4 regions of the Bacillus sp. K7 genome follow, and region 1 is predicted to be linked to each of the others. Evidence: riboswitches for the same ligand, from Rfam matches in the RefSeq annotation. Region 1 holds a riboswitch; each other region holds the start of a gene.

Region 1 (3,747 bases):
GATACGCCGATCATCGCCAATGTCGCAGGTTCCAAAGTCGAGGATTATGTACAGGTCGCGGCGAATATCGGTAAAGCGCCCAACGTTCATGCACTTGAGTTGAACATTTCCTGCCCGAATGTGAAAACAGGCGGAATCGCTTTTGGCACGAACCCGGAAATGGCTGCCGATTTGACAAAAGCGGTTAAAGAGGTTTCAGATGTGCCCGTTTATGTGAAGCTTTCTCCGAATGTGGCAAATATCACAGAAATTGCATCAGCGATCGAAGAGGCGGGAGCAGACGGTCTTACGATGATTAACACACTAATCGGCATGAGGCTTGATTTAACATCAGGCAAGCCGATATTAGCGAATCAAACAGGCGGGCTCTCCGGACCTGCTGTGAAGCCGGTTGCCATTCGCATGGTGTATGAAGTCAGCCAGGCTGTCAACATCCCGATTATCGGAATGGGAGGCGTGCAGACGGCAGAAGATGCACTGGAGTTTCTTCTCGCAGGAGCAAGCGCGGTCGCTGTCGGAACGGCAAACTTTGTGAATCCTTTTGCATGCCCGGACATGATTGAACAGCTGCCATCTGTATTGCGCCAATACGGCTATGAATCAATTGAAGAATGTATCGGAAGGAGCTGGAACCATGAAAAACGACCTGCCCATCATCGCGCTTGATTTTGCATCAGCTGAAGAAACACTTGCGTTCTTAGCGCCTTTTCAGCAAAAACCGTTATTTGTAAAGGTTGGAATGGAGCTTTTTTATCAAGAAGGGCCGTCGATTGTTAAACAACTAAAAGAAAGAGAGTGCGAGCTGTTTTTAGATTTAAAGCTTCATGACATCCCGACCACTGTGCACAAAGCGATGAAGCGCTTAGCCGCTCTTGGGGTAGACCTCGTCAATGTTCATGCGGCCGGAGGCAAAAAAATGATGCAAGCAGCTCTGGAAGGCTTAGAAGAAGGGACGCCATCCGGGAAAAAACGCCCGTCCCTTATCGCGGTAACCCAGCTGACAAGCACATCTGAACAAATCATGAAAGATGAACTGCTGATCGAAAAGCCTTTGATTGACACGGTCGTCCACTACAGCAAACTAACAGAAGAAAGCGGATTGGATGGAGTGGTCTGCTCTGTTCATGAAGCAAAAGCCATTTACCAAGCGGTGCCGTCTTCATTTCTGACTGTCACTCCAGGGATCAGGCTGTCAGAAGACGCTGCGAATGACCAAATCCGCGTAGCGACACCTGCAATTGCAAGAGAGAAAGGGTCATCCGCAATTGTAGTAGGACGCTCGATTACAAAAGCGAAAAACCCAGTAAAAGCCTATGAAGCTGTCAAACTCGAATGGGAGGGAATCAAATCATGAAGCAAATCATCGCAAAACATTTATTAGACATCCAAGCTGTATTTTTACGCCCGAACGAGCCATTTACATGGGCAAGCGGCATTTTATCGCCAATCTACTGTGACAACCGCCTTACGCTATCTTTCCCGGAAGTCAGAAATGATGTGGCCTCAGGCATCCGCAAGCTTGTCGAAGAGCATTTTCCTGAAGCTGAAATGATTGCGGGTACAGCGACAGCCGGTATTCCTCATGCTGCTCTGGCGGCTGACCGTTTGAACCTTCCGATGTGTTATGTGAGAAGCAAGCCGAAAGCGCACGGAAAAGGCAATCAGATTGAGGGAGCCGTGCAAAAGGGGCAAAAAACGGTCGTCATTGAAGACTTAATCTCTACAGGAGGCAGCGTGCTTGAAGCTGCGGCAGCTTTACAAGCGGCTGGCTGTGAAGTGCTTGGTGTCGTCTCAATCTTTACGTACGGGCTTTCTCAAGCGCAGGAAGCGTTTGAGAAGGCAGAACTGCCATACTACTCTTTAACTGATTATGATGCGCTCACACAGGTCGCGCTTGAAAACGGAAATATTCATTCAGGGGATTTAGAAAAGCTGAAAACGTGGAAACGAAATCCCGAGTCAAAAGATTGGTTTAAAAAATAATAAATAAATTTCGCTGATGCACAGAGGCCTCAAAGCCTTGATGCAGTTGAAAACAGGCCCCGAGGTCTGTTTTTTTATTAATCCTATAAAAAAAGTCGGGTTGACTTATGTTAGAATTGTGCTAAAATTTACTACAAATCTAAAAACTTATCAAGAGCGGCTGAGGGACTGGACCTATGAAGCCCGGCAACCTGCACAGTTTGTAAGGTGCTACTTCCAGCAAAATGAAATCCATTTTGAAAGATAAGGGCTGCATGCTGTTCTTGTCTTTCTTTCCGCCGGATCGAAAGTTTTTTATTTTAAGAGGAAGAAGGGATGGCGGCAATCACCGCAGCCGCGCATGACATTACAATTGGAAAAAGGCAATCAGCAGAAAGCGACTGTTTGTCTCCGAAAGGAGGAAAGAAGAAATGTTAACGTACGATAATTGGGAAGAGCCAACGATTACATTTCCGGAAGACGATCCTTATAAAGGAGCGCTGTCAGTTTTAAAGTGGGCATACGGCCATTACGGCAATCAGCTTGTTTATGCCTGCAGTTTCGGAATTGAGGGAATCGTTCTGATTGACTTAATTTATAAAGTGAAAAAAGACGCAGAGATTGTGTTTCTTGATACAGGACTTCATTTTAAAGAAACCTATGAAACGATTGAACGAGTGAAAGAGCGTTATCCGGGTCTTCATATCATCCTGAAAAAACCAGATCTCACGCTTGAGGAGCAAGCTGGTGAATATGGCGATAAACTGTGGGAGAGAGAACCGAATCAATGCTGCTATCTCAGAAAGATCGTTCCTTTAAGAGAGGCGCTTTCGGGACATCCGGCCTGGCTTTCCGGCCTGCGCCGTGATCAAGGGCCGAGTCGTGCCAATACGAATTTCTTAAATAAAGATGAAAAATTCAAATCAGTAAAAGTATGTCCGCTTATCCACTGGACTTGGAAAGACATTTGGAGATACACATCCCGGAATGAGCTGGACTACAATCCGCTTCATGACCAAGGATATCCAAGTATTGGCTGCGCGCCTTGTACCGCTCCAGCTTTTACTGCAGAGGATTTACGCTCAGGAAGATGGAATGGTATGGCGAAAACAGAATGCGGACTGCATGAATAAGGAGCTGTAAAATGGAATTAGCCGCTATTTTATTTAGCTTGTTTTTCGCGATGAATATTGGTGCAAGCGGCGCTGCAGCTTCGATGGGAGTTGCTTACGGCTCTGGAGCCATCAAAAAGAAAACATACGCTTTGATCCTGTGCGCAGTCGGTGTGCTCGCTGGAGCGGTCATTGGCGGGGGCGAGGTTGTAAAAACCATCAGCTCTGGGATTATCCCTGAGCAGACCATTACACTGACGGTTGTTTGCATTATTATTGGAGCCGCTGCGCTGTCACTCTTTACAGCTAACCTGCTCGGCATTCCTTTGTCGACAAGTGAAGTAACGGTCGGCGCTGTTGTCGGCGTGGGAGTGGCTTACAAGGTATTGTTTGTGAACAGCCTTCTGGTCATTGTGTCGTTTTGGATTTTTGTCCCGCTGTTCGCTTTCGGTTTCACATATTTCGTGTATAAGCTGTTTCGTTATTTTAAGATTGAATTGAAATCGTCTAAAAAGCAAAAAATCCTTGGCATTGCGTTGTTAGGTGCCGGATTTTTCGAAGCGTTCTCTGCTGGCATGAACAACGTGGCGAATGCCGTTGGCCCGTTAGTTGCGGCCGGTGTGCTGGATGTCGCGAAAGGAACCTGGTACGGAGGGATTTTTGTTGCACTTGG
Region 2 (3,747 bases), 470 kb from region 1:
TTGCGTAGCAGCCTTAGACAAGTTGTCTTGCATTGTGCCATACTGCCTGCACGCCTTTGTCTACCGGTTTTTGCAGGGTGTCGTATGTATCTTCCGCGAAAATGGTTTTGACTACGAGCATGATGTTTCTCCTCAAAAATGGCTTTTTTATATCGTAACACGAATGCGGTAAAAATAGACCGCCTGATTGGTTCAGGCGGTCTCTAGTATTAATGCAAATAGATATTTTGGCGCTGCTCATCCTTTTGCTGGATATACGATGTGAGCTCAGCGGTCAAGTCAGATCTGAGAAAAGGCGTGATCAAATAGATGCCGTTAAACAGCTCGCATGCCGTATCCAACAGGGAGCGTGCAATCGCAAGGCCTTCCGCTTTTTGTTTCTCTTTATCCTCGCCGGCGAGAGCCATTTTTTCGCGAATAGAGTCAGACAGCTTAATGCCTGGGATTTCATTGTGGATGAATTCAGCGTTCCGGCTGCTTGTGAGCGGCATAATGCCGATATAGATCGGCGTCTTCAGATGCTTTGTTTCGTTATGGATGTCGACGAGCTGCTGCTCGGAATAGACAGGCTGTGAAACAAAATAATCGGCGCCGCAATCTATTTTTTTCTCAAGCCGTTTTACCGCTTTATCCAGATGGCGCACGTTAGGATTAAATGCGGCGGCGACTGAGAAATTCGTTTTCTTGCCAAGCGGTTTTCCAGACAGGGACAGCCCTTCGTTGAATTGTTTGATCAGCCTGATTAAATCAAAGGATGTTAAATCATACACAGACGTCGCTCCCGGAAAATCCCCGATTTTAGAAGGGTCGCCTGTAATGGCCAGCACGTCATTCAGCCCTAACGTATCAAGGCCCATTAAATGTGACTGCAAGCCGATAATGTTTCGGTCACGGCATGTAATATGGACAAGGGAGCGCATATCGAGCTGCTGCTTCACAAGAGCGCCGCAGGCAACATTGCTGATTCGCGGAGTAGCCAGAGAATTGTCGGCGAGCGTCAGGGCGTTGATTCCTGCTTCTTTCAATTCGGCAGCGGCGGACAAAAACGTATCAAAGCTCAATTTTTTCGGCGGGTCCAGCTCTACGATGATGGAGCGTTTTTCAACTGCGATCTCATTTAAACCGGGCTCTGTCCGCTCATGCTGAACAGAAATACATTCTTTAGCAGGGACTTTGACTTCTTTTTCAGTAATGGGGGCAAGCCCGCCAACCGCTTCCGCCATTGCCTGAATGTGATTTGGCGTGGTGCCGCAGCAACCGCCGATAATCCGCGCGCCTTGCTTGCGGAATTCTAAGGCGCTGTTTTGAAAATATGTGTCGTCTGTTTCATAGACGAGCCGTCCCTCTTCCAGCGAAGGAAGACTGCTGTTCGGATAAACGGATAAAAACACATCATCAAAAATCGGCACTTCGCTTAGCGCTTCAATCATGTGATAAGGGCCGAGCCGGCAGTTAATGCCGACGATATCAGCCCCGAGATCCGCGATTGACCGCAATGCTTCAGAAAGCGGTGTCCCGTCCTGCAGTACACCTTGCTCGTGCATGGAGACGTTAAGCATAATCGGAAGGGCGGTCTCTTTGCGCGCAATTTTCAGCACTTCACGGGCTTCTTCTAAATCATAATACGTCTCCAACAGCAAGCCGTCCGGTTGTTCATGCAGGAGCAGGTACAGCTGCTCGCGAAAGCTGCGTTTGATTTCGTCAAGGCTGTACGCGTTTTTATTAAATGTGCGGATGCCGCCCATTGTCCCCAAAATGTACGCATCGCCTGCTGAAGCCCGCGCAATCTTCACTGCCTCCTGATTCATTTTTTTAATGTCACCCTCAAGCCCGTGCCTGGATAATTTAATATAATTGGCTCCGTACGTATTTGTTTGAATGATATTGGCTCCAGCCTCAACGTACGCTTTATGTATGCGCTGAATTTCCTCCGGCTTTGAAATGTTGAGTTCCTCAAAGCACCTGTCAATGCCGTAGGAGTAGAGGAGCGTCCCCATGGCGCCGTCACCGATTAACACCTGTTTTTGCAAATCTTCTAAAAGTCCCATTGTCTGCCTCCTTTATTCACATTCAGCAAGGAAAAAAGAGAAATAAAAAAAGTCCTCTTAAGAAGAAGACTTTGTCAGTGATTTTGTCTCTTCTTATCTTCCAAGCTGTTCGAGCTTGCTGGATTTAGCACCTTGGTCATGGCTGAACGCCATTACACCGGTTGCTGAAGCTTCGTCGGGCCAGTCCCTCTGCTTCTCTTGATAAGAACGGATATGAAGTTTTCGTATAAGGAAATGCCAAAAGCTGCGGGGCTTTTTCCCTTTCTCCAAATTTACCGAAAATAAAGACAATAATCAATAGGATTCAGAAAATTTATCTGAAATTTATAAATTGAACGTCAATTGGCAAATCTGCGCCTCTCACTGCTGTGATAATCTGCTGCAGATCATCCTTGTTTTTACCGGTTACACGAACTTGATCATCCTGCACTTGTGACTTTACTTTCAATCCGGAGTTTTTGATGATCGCATTAACTTTTTTGGCATTATCCTTGTCAATGCCTTGAACAAGTTTGGCGCGCTGGCGCACCGTTCCGCCTGACGCGCTTTCAATCTTGCCGTAATCAATGTTTTTTGTCGGCACGTTTCGCTTAATCAATTTACTGACCAGCACGTCTTTCAGCTGGCTTAATTTAAATTCGTCATCAGAAACGAGGACAAGCTCCTCTTTATCTAAAGTAATATCGCTTTTGCTGCCTTTAAAGTCATAGCGTGTGCTGATTTCCTTGAGTGCGATTTGGATCGCGTTTTGCACTTCAGGCAACTCGACCTTGGATACAATATCAAATGAACTTTCTTTTGCCATATGAAAACCTCCATAACATTTAACTTATGAGTTGATTATAGTAGAATAAAGAGAAACTTCCAACAGAACAAAGAATCAATTTGTGATGATTGGAAAAAATGTTAACAGAATCCGCGGAAAACAAGCGGAACAGGAAGGACGATAGCATGAGACCAGGGCAGCAACTAACCTTGAGTATAGATCACCAAACCGACTTCGGTTACTTTTTGACCGATGGAGAAGACACGATTCTCTTACATAACAGTGAAATAACTGAGGATATCGAGGACAGAGACGAAGTAGAGGTCTTTATATACGTCGACCAGCAGGAAAGACTTGCGGCCACGATGAAAATTCCGTCCATCAGCGCGGACGAGTACGGCTGGGTCGAAGTGGTGGATAAAGTGGAAGATATGGGCGTTTTCGTTGATGTCGGCTTATCCAAGGATGCGCTTGTCGCAACTGAGCATTTGCCGCCATACGAGGATGTCTGGCCGCAAAAAGGCGACAAGCTCTACTGTATGCTGAAGGTGACGAACCGGGGGCGCATGTTTGCGAAACCAGCGCCGGAAGATATCATCAGCGAACTCTTTACTGACGCCTCAGAAGACCTGATGAATAAAGAGCTGACAGGTACGGTGTACAGATTGATCGCAACGGGTTCATTCATCATTACGGACGACGGCATCCGCGGTTTTATCCATCCGTCAGAAAGAAAAGAGGAGCCAAGACTCGGCTCAAGAATCACGGGACGGGTGATTCAAGTAAAAGAAGACGGTTCAGTCAACATGTCGCTGCTTCCGAGAAAACAGGATGCGTTGTCTATAGATGCCGAGTACATTCTGACGTATATGAGAACAAGAAACGGCGCTATGCCGTATAGCGACAAAAGCGAGCCTGACGATATCAGAGAAC
Region 3 (3,747 bases), 330 kb from region 1:
GTAAAGCTCACGGTTTTTTCCCATAAAGAGGGCTGCCGCTGTTTTAAACCATACAGCTTGAGCGCAGAAAAAAGTGCAGTCGGCAAACGGCCCGTACGGCTGTATATCTCTTCCTGATTGGGTATACTCTCCTCCCACTCACGGCCGCGGTTATCAATGTTCGGCAGCCCGAGAAAAGAGTCGCCGTTTTGATCGATCAGCACAATCCCTTGTCTTTGACTCGTCGATGTCAAACCAATGATGTCAATATTACTTGAACGAGAGAGCGCACGTTTTGCCAGTTTTATTACTTGCTCCCACAGCACCTGAGGGGAAAAATAACGGCTGTCCGGGTAAAGCGTCTCAGTGGAATAGACAATGTCCTCCCGTTCAACTGTTTGGACTCGACCCGATACACTCACGACAGCTACTCTCGCATTGCCTGTGCCGATATCGAAAACGAGATAGCCTTTTTGTTTTGTCATTCCGTTAGCCTCCTTTCTTTTCCCTCTGTTTTTAGTACATCTTTGTTATATAGTGTTGGAAGATGAAGAGTTTTTTCAGCCTGCCACTTTTTGAGGGCATCATTCAGGATCGTCACATGATGATCCTCCACTTCAAAAGTTGCTCCAGCGAGATGCGGTGTTGCCAGAACATTAGGCAATGAAATGAATTCGTAATCTGATTCCTCTGGAGGTTCATGATAAAAAACGTCCAAAATCGCTCCTCTGATGTTATGTTCTTTTAATGCAGATAAAAGATCCTCACGGTTTACCACAACTGCTCTTGACGTATTGATGAAAATCGCACTCTCTTTCATCAGATCAAAATACGTCCGATCAATAAGTCCCACTGTTTCCTCGGTACGAGGCAGATGGACTGAAACGATATCACTGTCTGAAAACACCGTTTTAAGAGATACGTTTTCATAGTGAGGATGATCGTCTTGCACGTATGGATCGTAATACTTTATTTTACAGTCAAACGCGGTCAGCAGTTTTGCAATCCTTTGCCCAACCGCGCCGAACCCAACCATGCCGACCGTTTTCCCCGTTAATTCATTCCCTTTGAATTTGACATAGGCCTGCAAGTAATCGCTGTCCCATTTTCCATCCTTCAGCCATTGATTAGAGGCGCTGGTATGACGGAGAAAGGAAATCACATTGCCGATAAACATTTCAGCAACAGCTTGTGCATTCCGCCCGGGTGTATAGAAAACGGGTATGCCCTTTTTTGACGCTGCGGCCACGTCCACATTGGAGGGCATGCCTCTGCATACGCCCACAAATGAAAGTTCTGGAACAGATGCAAATACGCTTTCTGATACGTGGTCAAGCTCAGTAATCAATCCTATCGCATGTGTTTCTTTTAGTAGCTGAATGAGTTCATCTTCCCGGTATGCCTGGCCTTGTTCCTTCCAGGAGTGATAAGCAACCGAGCCGAACAAGTTTTCAAGCTCTTTTCGTCCTTCTTTGTTGTACGGTGCTGTAACCAAAACCGTCATGGTGCAAAACATCCTTTTCATCATATTTTTTCATAAAAAAAATCTCTTCCCGAAGATGGAAAGAGATTCATGTATAAGCGCATGCCCTGTTTAGAGACAGACGCCGGTATAAACCTTGCTTTCCTATCTTTCAAGCTGACGCTTGCTGGAATTGGCACAATAATGTTGCCGAGGTTTCATAGGGCCAGTCCCTCCACCTCTCTGGATAGAAAATGTTGAGTATGTAATTTTCAGAATAAAGAATACGTTTATCATAAAGAAGTCTCAGATTGTTGTCAATCTCTTTTTTCAGAATTGACGTTATCATCGGAAATGTTATAATTCTTACAAAATATTTAACTAGAGAGAGGTACTGGGCCATGAAATCATTTGCCACACAACAAAACGGCATTTTTAAATCGGTTTGCTCGCTGGACTGCCCGGATCAGTGCGGATTGCTAATACATAAAAAAGATGGAAAAATAGTGAAAGTGCAAGGTGATCCTGACCATCCTGTCACAGCCGGTAACATATGCAACAAAGTCCGAAACATGACGGAGCGCATCTATGATGAAAAGCGGCTGACGACACCGCTCAAAAGGACTGGCCCAAAAGGACAAGCGATATTTGAACCGATCTCTTGGGAAGAGGCGATCGATACCATCACCGCACGCTGGAAACAGCTGATTGATGAAGATGGCGCTGAAAGCATACTTCCATACAGTTTTTACGGAAATATGGGGAAATTAACAGCTGAAGGAATGGACCGCCGCTTCTTTTATCGTCTGGGCTCAAGCCAGCTTGAACGGACAATTTGCAGCAAAGCGGGATCTGAGGGCTACAAATATACAATGGGCATTAGCGCGGGAACTGATCCTGAGGAAACCATTCATACAAAACTATTTATATTTTGGGGAATTAATGCGGTCAGCACAAATATGCACCAAATTACAATCGCTCAAAAAGCGCGAAAACAAGGTGCCAAAATTGTCGTCATTGATGTGCATAAAAACCAGACAGGGCGTCTCGCAGATTGGTTTATTCCCATAAAACCCGGAACCGACAGCGCACTTGCCCTTGGCATCATGCACATTTTATTTAAAGAGAATCTTCATGATGAAGCCTTTCTGTCTGAATACACAGTCGGCTATGAAGAGCTCCGTGAACACGTGAAACAGTATGATCCGGAAAAGGTATCGCGGATCACCGGTGTCAGCACCGACGATATATACCAGCTGGCAAGAATGTACGGCGACACCTCCCCTTCTTTTATCAGAATCGGAAACGGGCTCCAGCACCATGATAACGGCGGGATGATCGTACGGACGATTGCCTGTCTTCCAGCCATCACCGGCCAATGGCTACGCAAAGGAGGCGGCGCAATTAAGCATAACAGCGGAATTTTAGCATATAACACGAATGCCTTGCAGCGGCCTGACTTACTAAAGGGGCGCACACCAAGATCATTTAATATGAATCAGCTTGGCAAAGTGCTTTTGGAAACAGATCCGCCGATCCGTTCCCTTTTTATTTACGGGACGAACCCGGCCGTTGTCGCGCCAGAAGCGACCAAAGTCAGAAAGGGCTTGCTGCGGGAAGACCTGTTTACTGTTGTTCATGATTTGTTTTTAACAGAAACGGCTGCATATGCGGACATCGTACTGCCTGCGACATCCGCTTTTGAAAATACTGATTTTTATACCTCCTACTGGCACCATTATATTCAGCTTCAACAACCGGTGATTGAGAGATATGGAGAAAGCAAGTCTAACACCGAGGTGTTCCGATTACTGGCTGAAGCAATGGGCTTCACAGACCAGGAGCTCAGAGATTCTGATGAAGAATTAATCCGCCAGGCGCTTGACCATCCAGATAACCCGTATTTGGCGGAGATTGATTATGACTCACTAAGTACGCATTCCTTTATGAAAGCGAAACGCGAAAAACCGCTGTTTCCGGGTAAACTCCCGACTCCAAGCGGAAAAATAGAATTGTATTCACAAAAAATGAAGCAAGACGGTTTCCCTGCTCTACCGGCACATACGCCTCTTGCAAACGATGACGACCTTCCGTTTATGTATGTTCCGGGGCCAAATCATAATTTCTTAAACTCAACATTTTCCAACAATCCGAAACACATCAAGCTTGAAAAAACGCCAAAACTCTTTATCAACACAATAGATGCTGAAGAATACGGAATCGGTGATGGAGACGCTGTACGAATTTGGAACAGACGAGGAGAATGCGAGCTGGCCGCTGCAGTCGGAGAACAAGTGCTGCCGGGT
Region 4 (3,747 bases), 200 kb from region 1:
TTCAAAATATCCATCTTCGGAACCGGCTGATAAATACACATGCTCATCCATCAGCTGAAAAAGATGGGCCTTCCTGTACTCTTTAATGATTTGTCCTTCCTTATCCGCGATGTACATTGTATTATAAACATCGGAATCCTTTCTGACAGCAACCGATCCGGCGACAATATGGACGCCATGTTTTTTTGCTGTTTTCTTCAGCCAGCTCTGAGCAGAACGCCCGTCTTTATCGGCGAGCTCATCAAGGTTGGCCAGATCATAGCCGGTCGTCCATAGTTCAGGAAGAACAAGAACATCCGCGTGTTTGCTTTCTTTTTCGATAAAGAATTCAGCCTTTTTGATATTTTCTGAAGGCTTTCCGTATGAAATATCAAATTGCAGGCAAGATATGGTCCATTTCATCTTTTGATCACTCCACATTTTTCTTTACTTTTTTCATTTAACCATATATGATGATGGACTATCATTTCAAGATTTTTTTAGAAGGTGAGAATAGATGAAATTTGAACAATCTCATGTATTAAAGGAGCTGCCTAAGCAATTCTTCGCTTCTTTGGTGCAAAAAGTGAACCGAAAGCTTGCAGAAGGACATGACGTCATCAATCTCGGACAGGGAAATCCGGATCAGCCGACTCCGGAACATATCGTCGAGGAAATGAAACTAGCCGTTGCTGATCCTGACAATCATAAATACTCGTCTTTTCGCGGCTCATACAGCCTGAAATCAGCAGCGGCGGCATTTTATAAAAGAGAATACGGCATTGACCTTGACCCGGAGACGGAAGTCGCTGTATTATTCGGCGGAAAAGCCGGTCTGGTCGAGCTCCCGCAATGTTTGCTGAATCCCGGAGATACGATTTTAGTTCCGGATCCGGGCTATCCTGATTACTGGTCAGGTGTGGCACTCGCGAAAGCGAAGATGGAAATGATGCCGCTCGTAAAGGACAGGGCGTTTCTGCCTGATTACAGCAACATCCCCGCTGAAGTGAGAGAACAGGCGAAATTGATGTACTTGAATTATCCGAATAATCCGACTGGAGCTGTTGCTACCTCCGGTTTTTTTGAAGAAACCGTGAGTTTTGCAAAAGAAAACGGGATTTGTGTTGTTCATGATTTTGCTTACGGCGCTGTAGGATTTGACGGCTGTAAGCCGTTAAGCTTCTTGCAGACTGAAGGTGCGAAGGATATCGGCATTGAAATTTATACGCTGTCAAAAACGTATAATATGGCGGGGTGGCGGATCGGCTTTGCCGTCGGAAACGCTTCGGTCATTGAAGCGATCAATCTTTATCAAGACCATATGTTTGTCAGTCTTTTCAGAGCGACTCAGGAGGCTGCAGCGGCGGCACTGCTAGGTGATCAAACGTGCGTGGCGGAGCAAAATGCCCGATATGAAAGCAGGCGAAACGCTTGGATTGCGTCATGCCGGGAGATCGGCTGGGATGTGGCTGCTCCGGCAGGTTCTTTTTTTGCATGGCTGCCCGTGCCTGAAGGCTATACTTCCGAGCAGTTCTCAGACCTTTTGCTGGAAAAAGCGAATGTGGCCGTTGCGGCTGGAAATGGTTTCGGTGAATATGGCGAGGGCTATGTCAGAGTCGGGCTGCTGACAAGTGAAGAAAGACTCAAAGAGGCCGCTTATCGAATTGGGAAGCTGAACCTGTTTACCCAAAAAAGCATTGACAAGACTTGATAACGATGGGATAATTCAAAATAATTTATAAAATCTATATTTTCTTATCAAGAGCAGGCAGAGGGACGAGCCCGATGAAGCCCGGCAACCGACTTATAAAGCACGGTGCTAATTCTTGCAGCTGGCGGCTGAGAGATAAGATTCGGACGAGAAACGAAACCTCTTTAGACGCGATTGCTGTTTGAAGAGGTTTTTTTATATGGATGAAATGAAAGGAGCTCTGGCATGGGTGAGTTATTAGCAACATATCTCCTGACCGAACCGGGAGCCGATACAGAGAAAAAAGCGGAACAAATCGCAACAGGATTGACAGTAGGCTCCTGGACTGATCTGCCCCTTGTAAAACAGGAACAAATGCAAAAGCACAAGGGACGGGTGATAAAGGTCGAGGAAAGAGAAGGGACTCCTGCGTCAGGAAAACAAGCGGTGATCACAATTGCCTATCCTGACATCAATTTCTCTCAGGATATCCCGGCTTTGCTGACAACAGTATTTGGGAAGCTGTCGCTGGACGGAAAAATCAAATTACTCGATCTTCACTTCTCTGACGCGTTTAAGCGCACGCTGCCGGGACCGAAGTTTGGTGTATACGGCATTCGAAAGCTGCTGGGAGAGTTTGAGAGACCGCTGTTAATGAGCATTTTCAAAGGGGTTATCGGAAGAGACCTGAGTGATATTAAAGAACAGCTCAGACAGCAGGCGCTTGGCGGAGTTGACCTGATTAAGGACGATGAAATTTTCTTTGAGACAGGCCTGGCGCCTTTTGAAACAAGAATTACAGAAGGAAAGCAAGTATTGAAAGAAACGTATGAGCAAACCGGGCATAAAACGCTGTATGCGGTCAATTTGACCGGGCGTACGGCTGATCTGAACGACAAAGCGAGACGCGCTGCTGAATTGGGAGCGGATGCGTTATTGTTTAATGTCTTCGCTTACGGCTTGGACGTCATGCAAAGCTTGGCGGAAGATCCCGAAATCGCAATCCCGATTATGGCTCATCCAGCTGTCAGTGGGGCGTTTACGTCTTCTCCGTTCTACGGATTTTCTCACGCTCTTTTGCTCGGAAAATTGAACCGGTATTGCGGAGCCGACTTCAGTCTCTTCCCATCTCCGTACGGTTCGGTTGCGCTTCCAAAAGAAGATGCGCTGGCGATTCACGAAGAATGTGTGAGAGAGGATGCCTTTAACCAAACATTTGCCGTTCCGTCAGCAGGCATTCATCCCGGTATGGTTCCGCTTTTAATGCGGAATTTCGGCATAGATCATATTATAAACGCCGGGGGAGGCGTACACGGACATCCGAACGGCGCCCAGGGCGGTGGCAAAGCGTTCAGAGCCATAATTGATGCTGTTTTAGAAGCTCAGCCGATTGATGAAAAAGCCGAACAATGCAAAGATCTGAAGCTGGCGCTTGATAAATGGGGAAAGGTTGAAGCCTTATGACGACTCGAAAGCCATTCATTATTTGTGATTTTGACGGCACCATCACGATGAATGACAACATTATAAACATCATGAAAACATTCGCTCCGCCGGAGTGGAACGCATTAAAAGACGGCGTCCTTTCCAAAACGCTGTCGATCAAGGAAGGTGTCGGGCGGATGTTCGGCCTTCTGCCAAGCCGTTTAAAAGAAGAGATTACGAGATTTGTATTGGAAGATGCAAAAATCAGGGAAGGCTTTCGCGAATTTGTAGCGTTTGTCAAGGAGCATGAGATTCCGTTTTATGTCGTAAGCGGAGGAATGGACTTTTTTGTGTATCCTTTGCTTGAAGGCATTGTGGAGAAAGAGCGTATTTATTGCAACCATGCGTCATTTGACAATGACTATATTCATATTGACTGGCCTCATTCTTGCAAAGGAACTTGCAGCAATCAATGCGGGTGCTGCAAGCCGTCGGTGATACATGAACTCGCTGAACCGAACCAATATATCATCATGATCGGCGATTCGGTTACAGATGTGGAGGCTGCAAAGCTGTCCGACCTTTGCTTTGCAAGGGATTATTTATTAAACGAATGCAGGGAGCGGAACCTAAACCATCTCCCGTATCAAGAT

The links. Region 1 has a riboswitch for S-adenosylmethionine ahead of M1D98_RS08245 (phosphoadenylyl-sulfate reductase). Riboswitches for the same ligand answer to the same signal wherever they lie in the genome.
Region 2: linked by a shared signal. The riboswitch ahead of M1D98_RS05780 (bifunctional homocysteine S-methyltransferase/methylenetetrahydrofolate reductase) and the one ahead of M1D98_RS08245 (phosphoadenylyl-sulfate reductase) in region 1 are both predicted to bind S-adenosylmethionine.
Region 3: linked by a shared signal. The riboswitch ahead of M1D98_RS09780 (2-hydroxyacid dehydrogenase) and the one ahead of M1D98_RS08245 (phosphoadenylyl-sulfate reductase) in region 1 are both predicted to bind S-adenosylmethionine.
Region 4: linked by a shared signal. The riboswitch ahead of mtnW (2,3-diketo-5-methylthiopentyl-1-phosphate enolase) and the one ahead of M1D98_RS08245 (phosphoadenylyl-sulfate reductase) in region 1 are both predicted to bind S-adenosylmethionine.

What each region holds. Positions count from the first base shown of each region.
Region 1 covers NZ_CP096406.1:1,621,947-1,625,693, forward strand. The annotation lists gene M1D98_RS08230 (dihydroorotate dehydrogenase) at 1-666, shown strand, start outside; gene pyrF (orotidine-5'-phosphate decarboxylase) at 635-1,354, shown strand; gene pyrE (orotate phosphoribosyltransferase) at 1,351-1,983, shown strand; SAM riboswitch class I at 2,128-2,233, shown strand; gene M1D98_RS08245 (phosphoadenylyl-sulfate reductase) at 2,394-3,095, shown strand; gene cysP (sulfate permease) at 3,107-3,747, shown strand, end outside.
Region 2 covers NZ_CP096406.1:1,155,945-1,159,691, forward strand. The annotation lists gene M1D98_RS05780 (bifunctional homocysteine S-methyltransferase/methylenetetrahydrofolate reductase) at 210-2,048, opposite strand; SAM riboswitch class I at 2,139-2,256, opposite strand; gene M1D98_RS05785 (YajQ family cyclic di-GMP-binding protein) at 2,362-2,853, opposite strand; gene M1D98_RS05790 (CvfB family protein) at 2,952-3,747, shown strand, end outside.
Region 3 covers NZ_CP096406.1:1,952,355-1,956,101, forward strand. The annotation lists gene M1D98_RS09775 (FGGY-family carbohydrate kinase) at 1-464, opposite strand, end outside; gene M1D98_RS09780 (2-hydroxyacid dehydrogenase) at 461-1,507, opposite strand; SAM riboswitch class I at 1,604-1,695, opposite strand; gene M1D98_RS09785 (molybdopterin oxidoreductase family protein) at 1,843-3,747, shown strand, end outside.
Region 4 covers NZ_CP096406.1:1,421,624-1,425,370, forward strand. The annotation lists gene M1D98_RS07205 (carbon-nitrogen family hydrolase) at 1-402, opposite strand, end outside; gene mtnE (methionine-glutamine aminotransferase) at 497-1,690, shown strand; SAM riboswitch class I at 1,732-1,832, shown strand; gene mtnW (2,3-diketo-5-methylthiopentyl-1-phosphate enolase) at 1,916-3,133, shown strand; gene mtnX (2-hydroxy-3-keto-5-methylthiopentenyl-1-phosphate phosphatase) at 3,130-3,747, shown strand, end outside.